Regions from separate parts of the Shimazuella sp. NTD248 genome, predicted to be linked through region 2. Evidence: riboswitches for the same ligand, from Rfam matches in the RefSeq annotation. Region 2 holds a riboswitch; the other holds the start of a gene.
The links. A riboswitch is a leader RNA that binds a small molecule or an ion and turns the genes downstream of it on or off. The one in region 2 is predicted to bind thiamine pyrophosphate.
Positions count from the first base shown of each region.

Region 1: it holds a riboswitch for thiamine pyrophosphate, as region 2 does, so the genes downstream of both, AC5WOE_RS05820 (ABC transporter substrate-binding protein) here and thiD (bifunctional hydroxymethylpyrimidine kinase/phosphomethylpyrimidine kinase) in region 2, are expected to answer to the same signal.

Region 1 covers NZ_JCAJZT010000002.1:231,857-235,004, reverse strand. The annotation lists gene AC5WOE_RS05825 (radical SAM protein) at 1-697, shown strand, start outside; TPP riboswitch at 1,069-1,179, shown strand; gene AC5WOE_RS05820 (ABC transporter substrate-binding protein) at 1,238-2,227, shown strand; gene AC5WOE_RS05815 (thiamine-binding protein) at 2,229-2,525, shown strand; gene AC5WOE_RS05810 (ABC transporter permease) at 2,515-3,148, shown strand, end outside.
Region 2 covers NZ_JCAJZT010000004.1:221,276-224,423, forward strand. The annotation lists gene cytX (putative hydroxymethylpyrimidine transporter CytX) at 1-899, opposite strand, end outside; gene thiD (bifunctional hydroxymethylpyrimidine kinase/phosphomethylpyrimidine kinase) at 892-1,698, opposite strand; TPP riboswitch at 1,838-1,948, opposite strand; gene AC5WOE_RS10745 (DUF4309 domain-containing protein) at 2,158-2,703, shown strand; gene AC5WOE_RS10750 (macrolide family glycosyltransferase) at 2,861-3,148, opposite strand, start outside.

The sequences.
Region 1 (3,148 bases), on a different contig from region 2:
GCACAAGGCAAAGAGAGTATACGACTCCTTCCATCAGCTGGAGGAAGAGATTGGTGCGAGGATTCCAAGGATCAATTTCCTGTTGCCACACGCCAATCATGTAACTCCACCGCCAATGCCGCAAGGAAGTTTGATACAGCGGGCTGTGCATCAGTTTGATCGGCTGTTGGCATATGATGCCGATCGAGTGCCAAAGCGTCTGACGCCCTATGGTAACTGGATTAACGAGTTGTTTGACTGTTGGTTGGCGGATAGCCAGCGACCAGATATTCCGTTGTTTGAGGCGCTGATCGACGTCAACCGCATGGGTGACAGCAGTAGTGATGAGATTGGTATCTCCCCTTCTGCTGTGGTGGTTGTCGAAGTAGACGGCAGTATCGAGCAGGATGACGACCTCCAGTTCAACGGTGAAAACGCAACTTCCACTGGACTAAATGTAGTGTCTTCACGATTTGATGAGGCGCTACTGCATCCGGGTATCATGGCACGTCAGAGTGGTCCAGACGGAGTGCCTACTGAATGCGGAAACTGTGTTTTCAACATCAAGTGTGGAGGGGGTAACCCTTCGCACCGTTACGGTAAGGATGGCAGTTTTGATCATCCTACGGTGTACTGCGACGACTGGAAAGAGGTTTTTCCTCATGCCGCCGCAGCAAGCGAGCGGAAAGTAAGGCTGCTCAGTGTAGAGAGAAAATAGCTTTTGCTTTTCCACGGTTTGTGGCAGAAGCATGCCCCCCTGCAAACTGCTAGGGGGGCGCATCTATTTATATAGGTGGCCCCCTGTCCAACTGGACAGGGGGCCTTGTGCTCAGGAGCTGTTGAAGCGCTTCTCGCGCTTCTTCGGCTTCCGAGTGAGCATGTCATTCAGATCCATGAGTCCTCCTCCCAAATGTTTGGAGGGTGGCTCCCCAGCGGTTCTTTTTTCTTCCGCTGTATGTGGGACTGACAACTTCATTGTATGTGGTAACAAACAAAGAATCAATATGTTATGAAAATTTTTTTCTCCTCCACTTATACGCTTTTCATAGACAAACAATAGTATAAAATATATAATTCATTTGAAAACGGAATAAAAATCAGGGGTGCTGGAGAATGGCCGGCTGAGATAGTATATCGATATACTGACCCTTTCACCTGATCCGGATAATGCCGGCGTAGGAAGGATATTTTTTTGTGCGCAATTTTGGCCATCCTTTGATCAGGGTGGTTTTTTATTTTGACTAGGAGGATATCTACATTGTATTGGAAAAAACTATTTATTTTTGGATTTATTTCCGTTTTATGTTTGGGATTAATAGCTTGTTCATCTGAAAAAACACAAGAAAAAGAAGTAACAGTTGTATTGGACTGGACTCCTAATACCAACCATACGGGCTTATATGTTGCACAGGTGAAAAACTACTTCAAAGAAGCTGGATTACAGGTACACATTATACAACCGGGGAAATCAACGGCGGAACAACTGGTGGCCTCAGGCAAAGCGGATTTTGGCGTTAGTTACCAAGAGGGGGTAACGCAGGCAAGGGTTGCAGGTGTACCCATCGTCTCCATTGCAGCTGTACTGCAACACAATACTTCTGGGTTTGCTTCACTTTCCACTTCTGGGATTAAAAGTCCAAAAGATTTTGAAGGGAAGACATATGGTGGATTTGGTTCATTGGTAGAGAAAGCAATGATTCAATCTTTGATGGAAAAGGATCAAGCGGATGTGAGCAAAGTAAAAATTACAAACGTTGGCTCCACTGACTTCTTTACAGCATTGAAACAAGGAATTGATTTTTACTGGATTTATTATGGATGGCAAGGGATCGAAGCAGAGCAAAAGGGCGTCAAGCTAAATATGGTATATCTAGCAGATCAAAATAAAGATCTCGATTACTATACTCCTGTCTTGATCACTTCAGAAGCAAAAATAAAGCAAGACCCCAATGTGGTAAAAGCGTTTATGCGAGCAGTGAGCAAAGGATATCAATTTGCGATTGCACATCCAGATGAAGCAGCAGATATTTTAATAAAACAAAATCCTACTTTAGACAGTAAACTCGTTCATGAGAGTCAAAAGTGGCTCAGTCCTCGGTATCAAGCAGACGCGAAAAGTTGGGGATTACAAAAAGAGTCGGTATGGAGTGGATATACAAACTGGATGAAAAGCCATCAATTATTAGAAGGGAATTTTGATCCGAAAAAAGCATACACCAATCAATTCCTTCCACAAGGAGGCAACTAGAATGAATACGCTCTTAAGCATTCAAATCCTGCCGCAAGATACCAATCGCTCAATCTCTATCCCGCTCATAGAAGAAGCAATAGGCATTATTGAGGCGTCAGGGCTGACATATCGAGTTGGAGCATTGGATACTACTGTAGAAGGGGATTGGGAGGACTTATTAAACCTGATAACGGAGATGAATCAAAGGGTTTTAGATTTAGGCGCCACGCAGACGATGTTTCAAATTAAAATCTTACACAAACCTGAAGGAATCACCATTTCTGCGCTGACTCACAAATATGATGATGAAACGTAGAATATTCCCTCTTGTACTTTCGATCGCTGTGCTTGTGTTTATATGGGAAATCATCTCAATCATTGGTAATTTTCCTGTTTGGCAGTTGCCCAAGCCTTATGTAGTTGGATTAGAGCTCTGGCGATCTTGGACAAGCAGTGAGTACCTCTTGCATGTAGAGGCAACATTTGTCATAGCATCTATCGGCTTTATTCTTAGTATTTTGGTTGGAGTCGGGGTGGCTGTATGTCTCTATTTTTCTACGTTCTTAAAAAGAATCGTCACTCCGCTTCTCCTTTTCAGCCAAAATGTCCCGATCATTGTATTAGCTCCATTATTAGTCGTATGGTTTGGGTTTGGTATAGAGGCTAAGTTGCTTGTCGTCATTTTGGTTTGTTTTTTCCCGATCACAATTGCATTAGTAGATGCATTTGCACAAGTCGATCGGAACTTGCTGAGATATTTGGAGATGTCAGGAGCTACAAAGTGGGAAAAATTTCGTCACTTAGCATTTCCGTCTGCGATCCCAGTTCTTTTTTCCAGTTGTAAATTATCTGCGACATACAGCGTGATGGGAGCAGTAGTGGCGGAATGGCTGGGAACCGAGCGTGGTCTAGGAATGATCATGACACAAGCAGCGAGTT
Region 2 (3,148 bases):
ATCGTAAGGATCATTGCTACATGCTTTCCATTTAATTTTGGAAAGATGGTTGTAACGGAAATACCAGCAGAATAAGCATCCATAAAAGTTGTCGTAACAGTTGCCAAAACAACAATTCCTACAGCGAATAAACCGAGGTTTGCACTCATTAGTACTGCTACTGGATCAAACTCATGAAATGCAAGTGCAGCACCAAGCCCAATTGTATACATCCATGAGCTGCCAACCATATAGCCCAGGAAACTTCCAATTGCACCTTCCGAAGTTGATTTGGCGAATCGGGTATAGTCACTGATTAATGGAAGCCATGACAATGGCATAATGACAGATAATTCAACCGCTGCTCCAAAAGATAACCCTGAGGTACTTGGCTTTAAAAGAATTTCATCATTTTTAAAAACTACAAAACACAATACGATTGTTAAAACGAATAATAAACACACAGCTATACTATTTAACTTCTTCCAGGCATTTTGACCAAAATACAGCCAAATACAAATGAAGAAACCAATTACCAGACACCAAACCCATGGCTGATTAACATGATAGTTATTGGAAGTCACGAAATTGACAGATTGGGCACCTGTTAAAATCATAATTGCAGTCCAGCCAAGTAACTGCAAAACGTTTAAGATGGAGAATAGGTAACTGCCATAACTCCCAAATGAAATTTTAGTGGATTCCATTGCCGTTAAACGTTCACGCGATCCAATTACTCCTCCCAAAACAAGTAGCAGCGTTCCCATTACATGTCCTAATAAGATAGCGGTTAAACCTTTATAGAAACCTAGAGGTGCAATGAGTGCTCCTGTCATTATTTCCGCTACGGAAACGGCAGCTCCGAACCATAGTGTTGCAAAATTCCATTTCGTTATTTCTTCAAGATGATTGCTAGACATGGTGTTTCCCTGCCCTGTTATACAAGGAGTAAAAATGATGTACTGACCCAACACCTTTTCCAATTGAAAAAGAGTGCTGAATTGCAAGTGTGATATAATCTTTTGCTTCTTTAATCGCTGCATTTAGTTGAAAATCATTTGCTAGATTAGAAGCAATTGCTGACGATAATGTACAACCTGTACCATGAGTGTTTGCTGTGTCTATTCTTGCTGCATGAAAATAAGTAAATTCTTCACCATCAAAACATATGTCGGTTGCATCATTCTCACGGTGTCCGCCTTTAACAAGCACAGCTTTCGCCCCCAATGCATGCATTTGAATAGCAGCTTCTTCTATTTCTTTAAGCAGAGTGATTTTTCTACCTGTTATCACTTCTGCTTCTGGCAGATTAGGAGTTATAAGTGTTGCGATCGGGATAAGTTCATGAATGAGAGCCTCTTTTGCATTTGGACTCAATAAATCATATCCACTTTTTGAAACCATAACGGGGTCGACAACAATATGCTTTGGTGCATATTTTGTTAATTTTTCCACGATTACTTTTATCGTTTCGATTTGTGAGACCATCCCTATTTTCACGGCATCTACTTCAATATCACGAAAAATGGCATCAAGCTGACTGGCAATCAAATCCGGCGTCATGTCTTGAACAGCAAACACCCCTTGCGTATTTTGAGCTGTTACTGCTGTAATCACACTCATTCCATAAACACCATGAGCGGAAAAAGTTTTCAAATCCGCTTGAATACCTGCACCGCCACTTGAATCAGAACCGGCTATTGTTAATACTTTTTTCATTTTCTCTGCTCCTTTCTTTGTGAATAGAACTTGATTATTTCCAGATAAAAGAAGTGGCCTGCAAGTAAACATAAAAAAGCACAAACCCTCATGAGGACTTGTGCTCGAACAAATCGATGTTAGGAATACAAAATTAGATGTATTCACTCGCTCACTTTCCTACGCTGGCATTATCCAGATCAGGTTAAAGGGTCAAAGACTATCGTGTCTTAATCTCAGCCGACCATTAACGGCACCCCTAGTTCTATTCAAATTATAATTGTATTTCTATTTCATCTTAATTAATGCTGCTGATAAATTCAAGTGGTTAGCCAAACTTGATTCATTTTCAATATTCATTCCATTAATTTTTGAAATATTAACTTTTTGGAAACCATTTCCCATTGTAAGTATTATATATTTATGAATAAAGGGAATGATTTGATATCTCCCAATATACAAGAAAAGGTTGTAGATACGATGAAAAAAATAGCAAAAACGTTACTTGCTACTACTCTTTTAGTAACAGCTGCCGTTCCAGTTATCACATCGATTCCAGATGCACATGCTGCATATCAACATGCAACGAATAAAACATCAAAAGATCACAAACAAACCATTGATAAAATAGTAAAATTGGCTGCTCAAGGAAAAGTGATCAATAGTGAACAGTTTGGTTTGGGTTCTAAAGAGGAAGATATTATAAAAAAATGGGGACAACCCGAAAATAAGGAGGAATACAAAGGTTATCAGGAATATTTGGAATACAAAAAGCGTAAAGTGAGCTTTACCATTACCAAGGGTATAGTATCCAAAGTGACGACAACAGATAAACGAGTACTTGCGCTCTCACATGATGAGGTTCATAAAGCGTTAGGTGAACCGATCGATCATGATCAAGGTGCTGGGCAAATCTATGAAACGTATCAGTCGGGAAAAAACCTAATAGATATTCATTGGACAAATGTAACGGATAGAAAAGACGGATTAGAATTAGTAGAGCTTACTGTATATAAGAAGAATTGAGATTTTGTTCATCGGATCTGAAGTGAATGGAAAACAAACTAAAATGACGATCTAAATCGAAAAAGCACTTCTGGAATTTTTTTCAGAAGTGCTTTTCATCAATTTGAAAGTATTCTTTTGGTTATGGAATTAGGAGTTTCTTTGTTGATCTTTTATATTATTTGTTGTCTTTTTTTGTTCTTTTTAATAATTCATCCACAGCTTTGACATATCCACCAGCTTCTTGAAAAGCACGGCTGATTTTTAAGCTGTTTTGTTTGTAGGAGGGGTTGTTTAACGCTTCTAGTACTGCATTCCGCAATGAATCCACCTGTAAATTTTCTGGATCAAGCAAGAGGCCGGCCCCTAATTTTTCTACCCGTTCTGCTACCATAGGCTGATCATTTACGAGTGGTAACATGACAAGGGCATTTCCAAAGTATAATCCTTCACTTGTGCTGTTCAT